Regions from separate parts of the Nitratireductor sp. OM-1 genome, predicted to be linked through region 2. Evidence: predicted binding sites of a transcription regulator. Region 2 holds the regulator's gene; each other region holds the start of a gene.
The links. Region 2 encodes PhoB, which activates phosphate uptake and scavenging genes when phosphate is short. Its sites were predicted from a motif close to TGTCATNNANCTGTCAT; they were not measured.

Region 1 (4,209 bases), 1.3 Mb from region 2:
TGCCGATCTGGTCGACCTTGCGGTTGATGCCGATCTCGAAGAAATCCGAATGCGGAATCTCGGCAAGCATGCCGAGACCCTCGGCAATCCGCTCCACATCAGCCTCATCCTTCGCGCTGAAAAAAACGATGTGTCGAATCACGGGCATGTCTCCTGGAAATTGCGCCCGCAAATCGCGCCGACCGCCCGAAAAAGTCAATGCGCCCCAGCGTCACGCAAAGCGCGAACCGCCTGAATCACTTTATCCGCCGAAGCCGGCAAACACTTGCTTCAAAAGAAGATAGGCCGGGCAATGCGCCCGACCTGTCATCATTGATCGTTATATTTATCCGACTACCGTTCAGAGCGTGATGCGGTAGAGCGCGAAACCTTCCTTGCCCTCGCCCGCCGGCTCGATGGAAACGCCCTCGACGCTCGAAGCGAACGCCGCGCCCTTCGGCCCGGTCTCGAACAGCACCGAGGTGTTTTCCAGCGGCTTGAAGTTCCAGTTGGCGTCGGCGGACGGGTTGATCGTGCCCTGTTCCACGATATAGCGCACAATCACGTCGCGGTTCGTGTCGGGCGCTTCGAAGATCACCTTGTCCGGGCCGATGCCGGGGAAATTGCCCCCACCCCCGCCACGGTAATTGTTGGTCGCGACGACAAACTTCTGCGCCGGATCGATGGCCGCACCCTTGAACTGCAGATCGACGATGCGGTTCGAATCCGCGTTCAGAAGCTCGCCCTTGGGCGAATATTTGGCAGGCTGCGAAAGATCGATCCGGTAGGTCACCCCGTCGATCACATCGAAATTGTAGGACGGGAATGTCGGATCGAGCAGTGGCTGGTCGGCCTTGCCCGGCTCCACCTGATTGAAGATGCCGGCCGACATTTCCAGCCATTCCTTCACATCCGCCCCGGTCACCAGAACCGCCTGCACCGTGTTGGGGTAGAGATAGAGGTCGGCGACATTCTTGATCGCCACATCGCCTGCCGGCACATCCGTATAATAGTCGGGCCCGCCGCGTCCGCCGGCCTTGAAGGGGGCTGCCGCCGAAAGCACCGGCACATCCCTGTGCGCGCCATCCTTCAGCATGTCGGTGATGTACCAGGTCTGCGCCTGGCTCACGACCTGCACGGACGGATCATCCGCCACCAGCGCGAAATAGGAGTGCAGCGGCGCGGAGGTCTTGCCCACGGCGGTGCGCACATATTTCAGCGTCGCCTCGTGGTCCTCGCGCACCGCGTCTTCCACCTTGGCCACGCTTTCCACCAGCGGTTCGGCCTTGCGCTCCACGCGCTTGAAGATCGGTCGTGCCTCCGAGGTGGAGTTCACCACCATCCAGCGATTGCCGTCGCGTTCAAGCATCAGATCGATCAGCCCCAGATGCGAGCCCCAGAAACCACCCATCACCGCCGGTTTTCCGGCAATCGTGCCCTTCGCATTGTCGACGCCTTCAAGCCCCTCGAATTTCGGTCCGGGGAAGTCCAGATGGCTGTGCCCCGTCACGATGGCGTCAACGCCGTCGACACCGGCCAGAAGCAGCGAGGCGTTTTCGAGGTTCTCCTCATACTTCGCCGGGCCGATGCCGGAATGCGACAGCGCCACCACAATGTCGGCGCCCTCTTCGCGCATCTGCGGCACCCAGGCCTCTGCGGCCTTCACGATGTCGCGCGTCATGGCCTTGCCAGCCAGATGCTTCGAATCCCAGTTCATGATCTGCGGCGGCACGAACCCGATCAGGCCCACCCGGATCGGATGCTCTTCGCCATTGCCGTCCTTCACCTTGCGATCGAGGATCACATAAGGTTTCAGGAAAAGCGCGTCATCGCGCGCGTTGGCAGCGAGCTCGCCCTTGGTCACATTGGCGCAGACGAAGGGGAAGTTCGCGCCATCGAGCACCTTGAACATGAAGTCGAGCCCGTAATTGAACTCGTGATTGCCAAGCGTCGAGCAATCATAGCCCAGCGTGTTCATGCCCTTGATCACCGGATGAACATCACCCTCGCGCATGCCGCGCTCATAGGCGATGTAGTCACCCATCGGGTTGCCCTGCAGGAAGTCGCCATTGTCCACCAGGATCGAATTCGTGGCTTCCGCGCGAATGCCATCGATGATCGCGGCCGTGCGCGCCAGACCCATCGTGTCGTTGGGCTTGTCGGCATAATAGTCATAGGGAAAGACATGCACATGCAGATCGGTCGTTTCCATGATGCGCAGATGCGCCTGATTGCCGGAAGCGCGTGCGGAAAACGGATGCATGAGAACCAGCGAACCGGCAGCCGCCGATCCGGCGAGGAAGGAACGACGGGAAAGCAGGGCGTGCGGTCGGGTCATGGTCATCTCTCTTTCGATCTTTGAAACGGAAACAGCGATCAGTCATGATTGCGCTCTCGTGGCGAGACTTCCAGCAAAAACTCGTGACGCCCGGATGACAGGGCCATGGCACAAACGGCGCTTCACATGTCGCAGCGAGAAAAGCGCATCAGCCGCCCGCCCCGCAGTCTTGATAAGCGCTGCACGAACAAAGCAGAGGGAGAGAAAAGAGATGAACACTTCTTCCGGCGACCGGGATTACGCGTCACCGCCCTGCTTCATGCATGAGCTGGCAAGCGGCGCACAGGCGGCTGATGCAGACCACTGGCCGGATGTCCGGCGCTGGCGCAAGGCGGCCCGCGAGCGCCTCATCGCCGAGCGGCTTGCCGTGCCGGCGAAAACCCGAAGCGAACTTGCCGAAGACATTGCCAATAAGCTCGACCGTCTCATCGGCGATCCCGCCGGCCGGGTGATCGGCCTCTACTGGCCGTTCCGGGGGGAGCCGGATCTACGCCCATGGCTTGCCCGATGCGCGGCGCGGGGAGCAGAGACGGCCCTCCCCGTCGTCATCGAAAAGGGCGCACCGCTCGTCTTCCGGCCCTACCGGCCCGGCGACACACTTGAACGCGGCGTGTGGAACATTCCCGTTCCCGCAACGCAGGCGGAAATCGCGCCTGATATCGTGGTTTCACCGCTGGTCGGCTTCGACGCCGCGCGCTACCGGCTGGGCTATGGCGGCGGTTACTACGACCGCACCCTCGCCGCACTGGCGAAGAAACCGCTGGTCGTGGGCATCGGCTATGCCTTCTCGCAATTGCCGACCATCTACCCGCAGCCCCATGACATTGCGATGGATCATATAATGACTGCGGGCGAGAAGATTTTGCCGTCAGGCGTCCCCGCCTGACCCCGGATCAGGACATTTCAGGCTTCAGTCCCAGCGCGGTGCGGTCCACCACTTCGCGAAGCGCAAAGGCCGAGTTGATCTTGATGACATGCGGCATGCCCGTCAGCCATTCCTTGTGAACGCGCTCATAGTCCTGCAGATCCCGCGCCGCGACCCGCAGAATGTAATCATATTCGCCCGCCATCAGATGGCATGACACCACATTCGGGCAGCGCTGCACCGCCGCCTCGAACTCGCTCAACGTGCGTTCGAACTGGCCCGACAAGGAGATATGGACTATCACCGTTACACCATGCCCAAGGGCTGCATTCGAAAGCCGGGCATGGTATCCCTTGACCACGCCGCTCTTCTCCAGATTGTCGAGACGGCGCGAGCAGGCCGATTGCGACAGTCCGACCTTCTCGGCAAGCGCGGAATTGGAGATCCGCCCGTCCTGCTGCAACGCATCCAGAATGGCGATATCAATCCTATCCAGGGCCATTTTTCGAATTTCCTTTTACGAACGCGACATTTCGCGCAAGGAATAGCGAAAATCGCCAGATACTGCAAACGAGTTCGCAAAGACGTTCGGTCTTTTTTGTGGTCTCATCGATTGAGCCAGAAAATTCGCACACATGTTGGAGGAGACAAGGATGCGTGTCGGCTGTCCGAAAGAAATAAAGAATCACGAATATCGCGTCGGCCTTACGCCGGGGTCCGTACGCGAATATGTGGCGCATGGGCACGATGTGCTCGTGGAAACCGGCGCAGGCGCAGGCATCGGCGCCGATGACAACGCCTATCGCGCCGCTGGCGCAACCATCGCCAAAACCGCTGAAGACGTCTTCGCCAAATCCGACATGATCGTGAAGGTCAAGGAACCGCAGCCCTCGGAATGGGTCCAGCTGCGCGAAGACCAGATCCTCTACACCTATCTCCACCTTGCACCCGATCCGGAGCAGACACGCGGCCTGATCGCATCCGGCGTCACCGCCATCGCCTATGAAACCGTGACCGACGCGCGCGG
Region 2 (4,209 bases):
CCGTGTTCATCAACTTCATGCATCTGCCGCGCTCCGCCTCTCTGGTGGGCGGCCTCGTGCTGACGCTGATGACCCTGCCGACGATCATCATCGCAACGCGCGCAGCGCTGCGGGCCGTGCCGCCCTCCATCCGTGCGGCAGCTCTCGGCCTCGGCGCTTCGCGCACCCAGACGGTGTTTCACCATGTGCTGCCGCTGGCCGCGCCCGGCATTCTCACGGGCACGATCATCGGTCTGGCGCAGGCGCTTGGCGAAACCGCACCGCTGCTTCTGATCGGCATGGTGGCCTTCGTGGCCGATTACCCGACCACGCCGCTCGATCCCGCTACGGCGCTGCCGGTTCAGATCTACATGTGGGCGAATGAGGCCGAACGCGCGTTTGTCGAGCGCACCTCGGGCGCTATCATGGTGTTGTTGCTGTTCCTCGCCGTGATGAACATTACCGCCATTATTCTGCGGCGGCGCGTCGAGCGTCGCTGGTAACGGAGTGGAAGGACATGAACATGCTCACTGATGCTGCTGTTGAAGAAGCACTGGATGCGAGCCAGAACTCGGACACCCTCAAGATGCGCGGTGAAGACGTCTGCGTCTTCTACGGCGAGAAACAGGCGCTGTTCGGCGTCAATCTCGACGTGCGCGAAAACCAGGTGACCGCGCTGATCGGCCCCTCGGGCTGTGGCAAATCCACGTTCCTGCGCTGCCTGAACCGCATGAACGACACGATCGACATTGCCCGGATCACCGGCAAGATCACGCTCGATGGCGAGGATATCTACGATCCCCGCATCGATGTGGTGGAGCTGCGCGCCCGGGTCGGCATGGTCTTCCAGAAGCCCAATCCGTTCCCCAAGTCGATCTACGAGAACATCGCCTACGGTCCGCGCATTCACGGTCTGGCGACGAAGAAGTCGGAGTTCGACGAGGTCGTGGAAGCGAGTCTCCAGAAGGCTGGCCTCTTCAATGAGGTGAAGGACCGCCTGCATGAGCCCGGCACCGGTCTTTCCGGTGGTCAGCAGCAGCGCTTATGCATCGCGCGCGCCATTGCCGTGTCGCCGGAAGTGATCCTGATGGACGAGCCCTGCTCGGCGCTCGATCCCATCGCCACCGCCAAGGTGGAAGAGCTGATTGACGAGCTGCGCGAGAACTACACGATCGTGATCGTCACGCACTCCATGCAGCAGGCGGCCCGCGTCTCGCAGCGCACGGCCATGTTCCACCTCGGCAATCTGGTCGAGGAAGGCCCGACGGACAAGATGTTCACCAATCCGGATGACAAGCGCACCCAGGATTACATCACCGGACGCTTCGGCTGACGGCGCGGCAAACGCACAGATAAGGAACCAGACCATGGGCGAGCACACAGTCAGCTCCTTCGATGAGGAACTCGGTGAAATCGACCGCCTCATCCGCGACATGGGCGATCTCTCCGGCGAGATGACGCGCGCTTCCACCAGGGCGCTGCTGCACTCCGATACGGCGCTTGCACAGCGCATCATCTCCGATGACACGATCATGGATGCCAAGCAGCGCGACCTTGATGAGCGCGCCATCACGCTCATCGCAAAGCGCCAGCCGATGGCGCAGGATCTGCGCAGCGTCGTGGGCGCCATCCGCATGGCGGCTGATCTCGAGCGCATCGGCGATCTGGCCAAGAACATTGCCAAGCGCGTCGGCGCCGTGGGCGAAAGCGCCACGCCGCGCACGCTTGCGCATTCCATCGACGCGATGGCCGGCCTCGTGCTGAAACAGGTCAATTCGGTGGTCGAGCACTATGTGGCGCGCAATGCCGAGGCGTTAATCCGGCTGCGCGACGAGGATGAGGAAATCGACATTCAGTACACGTCGGTTTTCCGCGAACTCCTCACCTACATGATGGAAGACCCGCGCAACATCACGGCCTGCACGCACCTCCTGTTCTGTGCGAAAAATCTTGAGCGTATCGGCGACCATGTGACCAATATCGCCGAAAATGCCTATTATGTGGTGACGGGGTCCCAGCTTCCGGTCCAGCGGCCGAAGCTTGACGAAACACAGATGACGGTCGAATCCGATGTCTAATCGGTCGTAGACTGCCCGAGGAGAATGCCTGCCATGATTGCCCCCAAGGTCATGGTCGTTGAAGACGACGAACCGCTTTGCGTCTTGCTCAAGTACAATCTGGAAGCCGAAGGCTATCAGGTCGAGATGATCTCTCGCGGCGATGAAGCCGAAGTGCGCCTGCAGGAAAACGTACCCGATCTGCTCGTTCTGGACTGGATGGTTCCGGCCGTTTCCGGCATCGAGCTGTGCCGCCGGCTGCGCATGCGCCCCGAAACGGAGCGCCTGCCGATCATCATGCTCACCGCCCGTGGCGAGGAAAGCGACCGCGTGCGCGGCCTTTCAACCGGCGCGGACGACTATCTGGTGAAGCCTTTCTCGACGCCGGAATTCGTGGCGCGTGTTCGCGCGCTTCTGCGGCGCGCGAAGCCGGAAGTGCTCTCGACGGTTCTTTCGGTCGGGGACATCGTACTCGACCGTGAATCGCACCGTGTCTATCGCCGCAAGAACGAGATCCGTCTTGGACCGACAGAGTTCCGCCTCCTGGAATTCATGATGCAGCATCCCGGCCGCGTCTTCTCGCGCAGCCAGCTGCTCGACAATGTCTGGGGCGAGACGATCTATATCGACGAGCGCACCGTGGACGTGCATGTGGGCCGGCTGCGCAAGGCCGTGAACCACGGGCGTCTGCCCGATGTGATCCGCACCATTCGCGGCGCGGGCTATGCGATCCGCGAAGCCTGACAGACGCGATACAGTCATTAAAAAAGCCCCGGTTCGACCGGGGCTTTTTTGTTGAAGCTCTTCGCCCGTTATTTCGTGGCCCGTTATTTCGTGGCGGCGTGTCCGGGACGGGCATGCTCGTTCTGCGCCACGGCAAAGCTCGTCACCGGCTCGATGGAGGCGGTCAGCTCGCCATTGCTGGTGATGTCCCACTCCAGGATCGCATCGTCATAGACAAGTGCGGGATCCACATAGACACAGGTGGCGAGAACCTGCGGCGCTTCGGTTTCCAGCTCGCGCATTGCAACCGGCTTCTCCGCCTCGCACTCCTCAAACGTCTCGTAGACCGGGGTGGGGGCGGGCAGTTCCTGGCATTCGCGCGTGTCGCCGGCCCCCACATTGCCTGAGCAGCCGACAATCAAAAGAAGTGCAGCGATGTGTTCCATGGCTTTCTCCTTTCATTGTCTTCACGAAACGGAAGCCATGGATGGTCCGGTTCGCTTATGCCGCATTCGTTTATGTGTGCGTCGCCGTTTAGCGACCGCGTTTCAGAAGGCCCATGATCAGCGAGATCGCGAGCAGGGCGAGGAAGATGTAGAAGAGGATCTGCGCAATGCCTGCCGAAGCGCCGGCAATTCCGCCGAAACCGAGTGCGCCGGCGATGATCGCGACGACAAGGAATATCAGGGCCCAGTATAGCATTCTGTCTCTCCGTTTAGTTATGCCGGTTAAACGTCTGGCACTCGGATTTGGTTCCGCCGGAGAGATTTTGGGCAAAAGAAAAGCCGCCCGGAGGCGGCTTTTTTGAGAAACGCGTGAAGAAGCGGGGGCGTGTCAGGCCGCCGCGTGCGCCTGCTGATCGAAGAAGAGCGCCTGGCTGATGAGCGCCTTGACCATTTCCGGGCTGAACGGCTTGGTCACAAGGAAGGTCGGTTCCGGGCGCTCGCCCGTCAGAAGCCGCTCGGGGAAGGCGGTGATGAAGATGACCGGTACGGTGGCCGCGTCGAGGATCTCGTTCACCGCATCAAGGCCTGAACTGCCATCGGCAAGCTGAATGTCGGCCAGCACCATTTTCGGCTGCGTCTTGGCAAACATTTCGACCGCCTGCTTGTGGGTGCGGGCCGTGCCGACCACGCGATGCCCGAGGCTTTCGACCATTTCCTCGATGTCCATGGCGATCAGGGGCTCGTCCTCGATGATGAGGATGTCTGTCGCCACCTGACGGGAAATCTCCTCGCTGGCTTCGCGCAGCATCGTGTTGATGCCTTTCATATCCGTCTCGAGAATTTCCGCAGCCTCTTCCGGCCGGAAATTCTCGACGGCCACCAGCAGGAAGGCCTGACGCGGACGGGGCGCGAGCGAAGAAAGGTTGCTCATGGCCCGCTTTTCCCATGCCGAGCTCGGCATGCCTTCGGGGACCGGAACGTCCAGCGTTTCGAACAGCGATGTG
Region 3 (4,209 bases), 1.8 Mb from region 2:
TCGGACAGCCCCGGCACCTGCGGGCGCAGGCAGCAAATGCCGCGCACCACGAGATCCACCTCAACACCCGCCTGCCCTGCTTCATAGAGCGCATCGATCACCAGCGGATCAACCAGCGAGTTCATCTTCATCCAGATCTGCGCCGGACGGCCCGACCGGGCATGCTCGATCTCTGCCTGAATGTGGTCCAGTAATCGGTTGCGCAGCGAGAATGGCGACACGGCAATGCGCATTTCGCCATCGGGCTCGGCGTAGCCGGTGATAAAATTGAACACCTGCGCCACGTCGCGCGCGATTTCCGGATCATCCGTGAAATAGGACAGATCCGTATAGATGCGCGCGGTGATCGGGTGGTAGTTGCCGGTGCCCAGATGGCAGTAATTGCGCAGCTTGCCTTCCTCGCGGCGCACCACGAGCGACATCTTGGCGTGGGTCTTGAGTTCGAGGAAGCCGAACACAACCTGCACGCCGGCGCGCTCCAGATCGCGCGCCCAGCGGATGTTTGCTTCCTCGTCGAAGCGGGCTTTCAGCTCCACCAGCGCCGTGACCGACTTGCCGGCCTCCGATGCCTCGATGAGCGCCCGCACGATGGGGCTGTCATTGGAGGTGCGGTAAAGCGTCTGCTTGATGGCCACCACTTCCGGGTCCAGCGACGCCTGACGCAGGAACTGCACCACGACATCGAAGGATTCATACGGGTGGTGGACGATAAGGTCCTTCTCGCGGATGGCGGCGAAACAGTCGCCATTATGCTCGCGAATGCGCTCCGGGAAACGCGGATTGTAAGGCGAGAAGAGCAGGTCTTCGCGCGGCACTTTCACGATCTCGGAAATCTGGTTGATCGCCAGCGGCCGCTCCAGAACCGTGATGCGGTTTTCGGCAACGCCCAGCTCGCTGGCGACGAAGTCGCGCAGGCCTTCGGGCATTTCGTCATCGAACTCAATGCGGATCACCGAGCCGCGGCGGCGGCGCTTGAGCGCCGATTCGAAGAGGCGCACCAGATCCTCGGCCTCTTCCTCCACCTCGATATCGCTGTCGCGAATGAGGCGGAACGTGCCCGAACCGATGACCTTGTAACGCGGGAACAGCTTGCCGATGAACAGGTTGACGACATCTTCCAGCGTGATGAACCGCACCGTTCCATTGTGCACCGGAAGCTGGATGAAGCGCTTGAGCGCCACCGGCAGGCGCAGAAGCGCCGTCATCGGCTCCAGCTCACCCTCATGCTGCAGTTCGAGCGCGATGGAGAAGCCGAGATTCGGAATGAACGGGAACGGGTGCGCCGGGTCGATGGAAAGCGGTGTCAGAACCGGGAAAATCGCTTCCATGAAGTGATCTTCCAGCCATTGCATGTCGACTGGGTTCAGCGCATCGCCGCGCACCAGCTCAATCCCTTCCTTGCGCAGAAGGTCAAGCAGTGCATTCAGGCTTGCGTGCTGGTCGTTCTGCAGCCCGGCCACCTCACGCAGCACATGCTCAAGCTGCTCTTCCGGCGTGCGGCCATCGGCGCTGCGCGTGGCGATGTGCTCACGCACCTGACCGGCAAGACCGGCGACGCGCACCATGAAGAACTCATCGAGATTGTCGGCCGAGATCGACAGGAAACGCAGCCGCTCAAGCAGCGGATGGTTTTCGTTCTGCGCCTCGCCGAGAACACGGCGATTGAACTGTAGCCAGGAGAATTCGCGATTGACGAAACGGTCCGGCCCCACGGCGGCGATCTGCCCAGTCGGTCCGCCATCAACGGAGAATTCTTTCGTGACCGGCTTCAACTGGTTCATGATCCTGCCTGCGCCCCTTGATTTCCACAGCACGGGCCGTTGTCTACTGGTGGCCCAGTGTACCTCGTGACATGGTTTTATGACAGTTTCATATCAGAGGCTTGCAAAGACGCAGTTTATGCTACAAACGCAAGCGACTTTCCAACGCATTCCAAGCGGGAGAAGATGATGGCCGGATCAGCCATTCCCCATTTCCAGAACACCAACGGACACCAGGCAATCGAAATCGGCGTGAAGGAATTCATGTGCGTCGGTGCGAATCCGCCCTTCGATCATCCGCATGTGTTCATCGACATGGGCGATGAGAACGAGCGGGTCTGCCCCTATTGCTCGACGCTTTACCGCTACAATCCGGCGCTGAAGGCGACGGACACGAAGCCCGAGGGCTGCATTTACGACGAAGCGGCCTGATCGGCCCGCAGGCCGATGACGGACGAACCAGCAGCAATCATCGTCGGCGCAGGCGTTGCCGGGCTGACGGCAGCACTTGCCCTGGCGCGGCATGGTCTTGCCTCGCGCATCTATGAGCGTGCGCCGGAACTCCACGAAGTGGGGGCCGGCCTTCAGCTTTCGCCCAACGCAACCCGCCTGCTCGACAGGCTGGGCGTGCTTGAGGAACTGCGCGCTTCGGCCGTGGAGCCGCAGGCCGTCGTTCTCAAGAAGGCTGCGACACTCGCCCCCCTCACCCATGTTCCGCTCGGTGCGGCCGCACAGGCCCGCTGGGGCGCACCTTATCTTGTGGTGCACCGCGCCGATCTGCAGGCAGCCCTTCTGAACCGTGCGCGCCAGCAACCGCTGATCGAGATCGTCACCAGCGCGCTGGCCGAGAAAGCCGATTTCCACGCCGGTCGTCCACGCCTTCAGATCCTGCGGGACGGCGAAAGCGAAGAGGTGCACACGCCCCTCCTGATCGCGGCAGACGGGGTCTGGTCGCATCTGCGTCGCCTCGCCCGCACCGCCGTGCGCAGCCGCTTTACCGGTTACGTCGCCTGGCGCGCGACAGTCCCCGTCGAAGAGGCGCTGGCTGCCGGCGACGGTGCGATCCAGCCCGACCGGGTGACGGCCTTCATGCACCCCAAATTCCATCTGGTCGCCTATCCGATCAGTGGTGGCAAGGCGATCAATCTGGTTGCGATTGTGCCGGGCGAAGTGCCGCTCAACGCCTGGGCGCAGGATGCTGACGACGCGCCGCTGAAAAAGACGCTCGCCAGCGCCAATCCCGCCCTTGCCCGGCTGGCCGCCAGCAGACATGCCTCCTGGACCGTCTGGCCCATCCATCAGGTGGACCCGGCCGACGCCTGGACAAAGCCCGAAGGTCTCGCGTTGATCGGTGATGCCGCCCATGCGGTGCCGCCCTTTGCGGCGCAGGGCGCCGGGATGGCGATTGAAGATGCGACCGTGCTTGCCAATCTTGTCGCGAAGCACCGCGATGCGCCTTCTGTGGCGCTTGCGGCCTATGAGGCGCAGCGCAAACCGCGTGTGAGCCGCGTCGCCCGACGCGGCGCGTTCAACCGCTTCACCTGGCACGCCAGCGGTCCCGTGGCGCTTGTGCGCGATGCCGTGCTCAAGACACGCAGCCAGGAAGCGCTGATGGCGGATTTCGACTGGCTCTACGGTTTCGACGCAGAAGCGGCTTCTGAAAGCTGAGGCGGGCTGACAGCCCCTGCCCGCCGCTCTCTTCCCGGTTCATCCCCCAAATGCAAAACGCCGCGCCCCCGTGAGGAAACGCGGCGTTTGGTGTCTGCGCCGGAGCGCCTGCAGTCAGTGCAGGATCTGCGACAGGAACAGTTTTGTGCGCTCGTGCTGCGGGTTGTCGAAGAACTCCGCCGGGGTGTTCTGCTCGACGATCTGCCCCTGATCCATGAAGATCACGCGGTTCGCCACCTGACGGGCAAAGCCCATTTCGTGGGTCACGCAGATCATCGTCATGCCTTCTTCGGCGAGATCGACCATGGTGTCGAGCACCTCCTTGATCATCTCGGGATCAAGTGCTGAGGTCGGCTCATCGAACAGCATGATGCGCGGGTTCATGCACAGCGCGCGGGCAATCGCCACGCGCTGCTGCTGGCCGCCCGAAAGCTGGCCCGGATACTTGTTCGCCTGTTCCGGGATCTTGACCCGCTCCAGAAAGTGCATCGCGGTCGCCTCGGCCTCTTTTTTGGGCGTCTTGCGCACCCAGATCGGGGCGAGCGTGCAGTTTTCCAGAATGGTCAGATGCGGAAACAGGTTGAAGTGCTGGAACACCATGCCGACTTCGCGCCGCACCTCATCGATCTTTTTCAGATCGTTGGTGAGCTCGATACCGTCCACGACGATCTTGCCCTTCTGATGCTCCTCCAGACGGTTGATGCAGCGGATCATGGTCGACTTGCCAGAACCCGAAGGACCGCACACGACGATGCGCTCACCGCGCATGACGCGCAGATTG
Region 4 (4,209 bases), on a different replicon from region 2:
TAGCACATGTGTCGCGCCGCGATAGACATTGAGATCGCGCACCTCAAGCATGGGCCTTCTCCTTGCGTCCGGTGCCGAGATACGCCTCGATGACCGCCGGATCCTTCTGCACCTCCTGCGGGGAACCCTCTGCAATGAGCTTGCCGCGGTTGAGAACCTGAATGCGGTCGCAAAGCCCCATCACCAGATGCATGTCGTGCTCGACCACCAGAACAGCGATCCCGAACTCCGCATTGACCTGGCGAATGAAGGAAACGAGATCGCTCGTCTCGGACGGGTTGAGACCGGCGGCCGGCTCGTCAAGAAGCAGTGCTGCAGGCTCGCCCGCGAGCGCCCGGCCAATTTCCACCCGTCGCTGATCGCCATAGGAAAGATCGCCCGCGCGCTGCTGCGCAAAGGCGCTGAGGCCAATCCGGTCGACGATGTCACGGCTCATCTGGCGTAGCGTCTCTTCCGCGCGCCAGAAGGACGGCAATTGAAGCATTGTGGCGAGTGTGCTCGCCGAGTGGCGCATATGCCCGCCGCACATGACATTCTCGAGCACGCTCAGATCCTCGAACAGGCGGATATTCTGAAACGTTCGCGCGAGCCCGGCGCGCGCCATCATGTGTGGCGGCTGTCCGGTCATGTCCGCACCGTTCACGGAAATCCTGCCGGATGACGGCCTGAGCACCCCCGTCAGAAGATTGAAAGCCGTCGTCTTGCCCGCGCCATTCGGCCCGATCAGCCCGACAAGATCCCCCCTGTCGAGTTGCAAATCGTATCCATCGACGGCCAAGAGCCCGCCAAACCGTTTCGCAAGGCCCGAAGCCTCGATAACCGGCGTGTCACTCACGACAAACTCGCTCCCCTGTTGTTGACCCAACGATATGGCGGCGGCAGGACCAGCGTCAACAAAAAGATACATCTTGCAATAAAACAAATGGATTTGTACGATTTCATACAAAATTTGCGGGAGGCATCTGCGTGTCCGATTTGAATGAAACCGCCCCTCTTCGGGTCCTTGCGGCGCACGAGCCGCACCCTCTGGAGACATTCAACGAATCCGCCGGGTCGGATTACTTCATCATCTGCGAACATGCGGGGCGGCGCATTCCGCAGAGTCTCGGCACGATGGGGCTTTCAAAGACGGATCTCAAGCGCCACATCGCCTGGGATATCGGTGCGCTTTCGGTGGCGAAAAAACTGTCTGAGCTTCTGAACGCGCCGCTTTACACGCAGCGCTATTCTCGGCTTGTCTGCGACTGCAACCGCCAGCCCGATGTCGCCACCTTCGCGCCGGAAGTCAGCGAGGGCACAGAAGTCCCGGCCAACAGGAACCTCTCCGCGAGCGACCGCAACATGCGCGCCAACGAGATCTTCTGGCCCTTCCACAACGCCGTCTCGGCGGCGCTGGACGAACGCACGAAAGCAGGCCGCAAGACCCGGCTGGTCACGATCCACTCCTTCACACCGGTGTTTCTGGGGAAGAGCCGCCCTTGGGAAATCGGCATTCTGTTCAATCGGGACAAAACACTGTCACCGGCGATGCTTGACTGGTTTCGCAAGAACACGGATCTGTGCGTGGGCAGCAACCAGCCCTATGCAGTCAGCGACGCCACCGACTATGCGGTGCCGGTTCATGGCGAGAAGCGCGGCATTCCCTGCGTCGAGATCGAGATCCGCAACGACCTCATCGCCTCGGAAACGGATGCGGGCGAATGGGCTGACCTTGTGGCAAGAGGTCTCGTCGCGGCCGAACCGCAGCTTTGAAAATAAGCGAAGACAGATGCATGGGCTGCCACCCAGCAGTATCCCCTTCTTCAGCTATCTCAATGCCGTTTTCCGCTCTCCCTACCCAGGCTCCCTGACAACCTTCTGACCGTCACGCACGTGTCATTGGGTTTCGCTAGAACCGCCTCATTCGAATGAGTTGGTGCTATGCGAAATCAAGGATACTCCTGGGAGGAAACCCGGGACAGGATCAGCGAAGAAATCATCTCGGGCAGGCTGGCAGCGGATACGAAACTGCCGTCTGAACCCGAGCTCTGCGTGCTCTATGGTGCGCGCCGTCACTCTCTGCGCAAAGCATTGGCAGCACTGGTGACAGAAGGCAAGCTGCGTGTTGAACACGGGCGCGGCACTTTCGTGGAACGCGCGCCCTTGCTCAACTACGTGATTGGCGAGCGAACGCGTTTTCGCGAGAATCTCCTGTCCCAGGGCCTCACCGCCTCGGGCGAAACCCTTTCAGAAATGAAAATTCCTGCCAGCACCCGTGTGGCTGCGGCCTTGAAGATCGCTGCGGAGGCTCCCGTCTTCGCCCGCTCCTGGCGCGGGTTCGCCAATGATCTGCCGATCAGCACGGGCTGGGCCTATTACGATGCCACGCGCTTCCCGGATCTGCTGGAACGCCGGCGCGACACCCGGTCGATAACCGATGTCTATCGCAGCTACGGCATCACCGACTACCGGCGCCAGAGCACCACTGTCCTGACCCGCATCGCCTCCGAACGGGAGGCCGCCATGCTGATGATGCGCCCGGGGCAATCCGTTTTGGTCGTCCAGAAAGTGGACGCCGATCTCGACGGACGCCCCATCAGCTTCTCCGAGGCCGTATGGGCTGGCGATCGTGTGCAGTTCACCTTCGAAGCAGACCAGCCGACCGTCATGACCACCGAAAGACCTTCCGATGACTGATACATTTCCACCCGGTGACAGCGATCACCCCGCGACGCTCGACATTCTCGCCCGCGCCCGCCCCGACCGGCTCAAACAGCATGCCGAAATCCTGCTTGAAGAGATGGGCGAAATCACCGTCATCGCCAACCGCACCGGCCTCGTTATGGTGCCGATGAGGGACACGGTCCAGAATGTGGATTTCCATCTGGGCGAAGTGCTGGTCAGCGAAGCCCACATTGCCGACGAAGCCGGTAACATCGGTTACGGCATGGTGACCGGCCGCGATCTCGAACGCGCCATGGCAATGGCCGTCATTGACCTGCGCATCGCCGCATTCGGGCAGGAAACAGCCACCGCCACTCTGCTCGCCGAAGAACAAGCGCATCTCGCAGCCGTCGATGAGGAACGCATGCGTCAGGTGGAAGCCACGCGCGTCGAAATGGAGACCTTCTGATGTTGACCGTTGCACCACCCGACGCCATTGAACTGCGCTGCAATTCCACATTCCAGGCGCTCATGTGGGCGCTGTCGCGCCCGGGCGATGCCCGCGTGATGCCGGAGGCCGGCCTTGCCGGCATTGCCGAAACACTGGTGGATCTCGAATGCACCGTGTTTGCCGATACGCCGGACCTGCGCGAGGCCGTCTCCGCCAGCGGAGCGCTCGTCACAGGTGATGTTTCGCGGGCCGACCACGTTTTCCTGTCGTCGCTCGAAAACGCTGCGGACCAGATCGCCCAGCTTCGCTGCGGCAGTCCCCTTTACCCCGATGATGGCGCGACGCTGATCGTCGCCGCCCGGCACGCAGGCCAGCGCCTGCGGCTCAGCGGCCCCGGCATTGAAGAGCCAACAGAGACCTCACTCGACGCGCCACCGGCCTTCTGGGCCATGCGCGCAATGCTCTGCGCCTATCCGGAAGGCTTTGACTGCTTTTTCGTCGATGACCGTTCCGTCATCGGCATCCCGCGCTCGACCAAGGTGGAGGTTCTCTAGAATGGCCTATGTGGCAACCCGTGGTGGCGAAAAGGCCATCGAACAGGCCGAACGGCTGTTCCGTCAGGACCTTGGCCCCATCGACGCGGCCCGCGTCGACACGATCCGCAAAACCATGCCCTATCTGGTCGACCGCGTGATGGGCGAAGCCTCGCTTTATGATGAGGAACTCGCGGCGCTCGCGCTGGCGCAGACCGGCGGTGAGCTTTCCGAAGCCGTGCTGGTTCTGCGCGCCTGGCGCACCACCCAGCCGCGCCTCGCCATCGCCCGTCCCGTGCAGCAGGATGAAGTGCTCACGCAGCGCCGCATTTCCGCCGCCTTCAAGGACATTCCCGGCGGGCAGATACTCGGGCCGACGCTGGATTATTCGCACCGTGTTCTGGCAACAGACGTGCTGGAAGGAAAACCCTTCACGCCTCCGCCGGTCGACAGCGCAGAGGCCCCGGCGCCTGTACGCCAGCCTTCTCTGGCCGAGTGGCAGCGTCAGCAGGGGCTGGTCGCCCCGGCCACCGAACCGGACACCGCGCCGGAGGACATTCCCGACCTGACGCGCGAGCCGCT

Region 1: the regulator PhoB is predicted to act here: its motif matches at 2,401-2,417, upstream of DEJ54_RS16395 (bifunctional 2',3'-cyclic-nucleotide 2'-phosphodiesterase/3'-nucleotidase).
Region 3: the regulator PhoB is predicted to act here: its motif matches at 1,861-1,877, upstream of DEJ54_RS12525 (RNA degradosome polyphosphate kinase).
Region 4: the regulator PhoB is predicted to act here: its motif matches at 1,863-1,879, upstream of phnF (phosphonate metabolism transcriptional regulator PhnF).

The regions. Positions count from the first base shown of each region.
Region 1 covers NZ_CP029208.1:3,424,318-3,428,526, forward strand. Annotated here, with positions in the region: gene DEJ54_RS16390 (Dabb family protein) at 1-142, opposite strand, end outside; gene DEJ54_RS16395 (bifunctional 2',3'-cyclic-nucleotide 2'-phosphodiesterase/3'-nucleotidase) at 341-2,317, opposite strand; gene DEJ54_RS16400 (5-formyltetrahydrofolate cyclo-ligase) at 2,529-3,203, shown strand; gene DEJ54_RS16405 (Lrp/AsnC family transcriptional regulator) at 3,211-3,684, opposite strand; gene ald (alanine dehydrogenase) at 3,836-4,209, shown strand, end outside.
Region 2 covers NZ_CP029208.1:781,769-785,977, reverse strand. Annotated here, with positions in the region: gene pstA (phosphate ABC transporter permease PstA) at 1-482, shown strand, start outside; gene pstB (phosphate ABC transporter ATP-binding protein PstB) at 497-1,312, shown strand; gene phoU (phosphate signaling complex protein PhoU) at 1,347-2,057, shown strand; gene phoB (phosphate regulon transcriptional regulator PhoB) at 2,094-2,780, shown strand; gene DEJ54_RS03660 (hypothetical protein) at 2,864-3,205, opposite strand; gene DEJ54_RS03655 (DUF1328 domain-containing protein) at 3,294-3,461, opposite strand; gene DEJ54_RS03650 (response regulator) at 3,594-4,209, opposite strand, start outside.
Region 3 covers NZ_CP029208.1:2,613,652-2,617,860, reverse strand. Annotated here, with positions in the region: gene DEJ54_RS12525 (RNA degradosome polyphosphate kinase) at 1-1,781, opposite strand, end outside; gene DEJ54_RS12520 (zinc-finger domain-containing protein) at 1,950-2,192, shown strand; gene DEJ54_RS12515 (FAD-dependent monooxygenase) at 2,208-3,428, shown strand; gene DEJ54_RS12510 (amino acid ABC transporter ATP-binding protein) at 3,543-4,209, opposite strand, start outside.
Region 4 covers NZ_CP029209.1:380,665-384,873, reverse strand. Annotated here, with positions in the region: gene DEJ54_RS20880 (ABC transporter ATP-binding protein) at 1-51, opposite strand, end outside; gene DEJ54_RS20875 (ABC transporter ATP-binding protein) at 44-835, opposite strand; gene DEJ54_RS20870 (N-formylglutamate amidohydrolase) at 967-1,752, shown strand; gene phnF (phosphonate metabolism transcriptional regulator PhnF) at 1,921-2,676, shown strand; gene phnG (phosphonate C-P lyase system protein PhnG) at 2,669-3,112, shown strand; gene phnH (phosphonate C-P lyase system protein PhnH) at 3,112-3,648, shown strand; gene DEJ54_RS20850 (carbon-phosphorus lyase complex subunit PhnI) at 3,650-4,209, shown strand, end outside.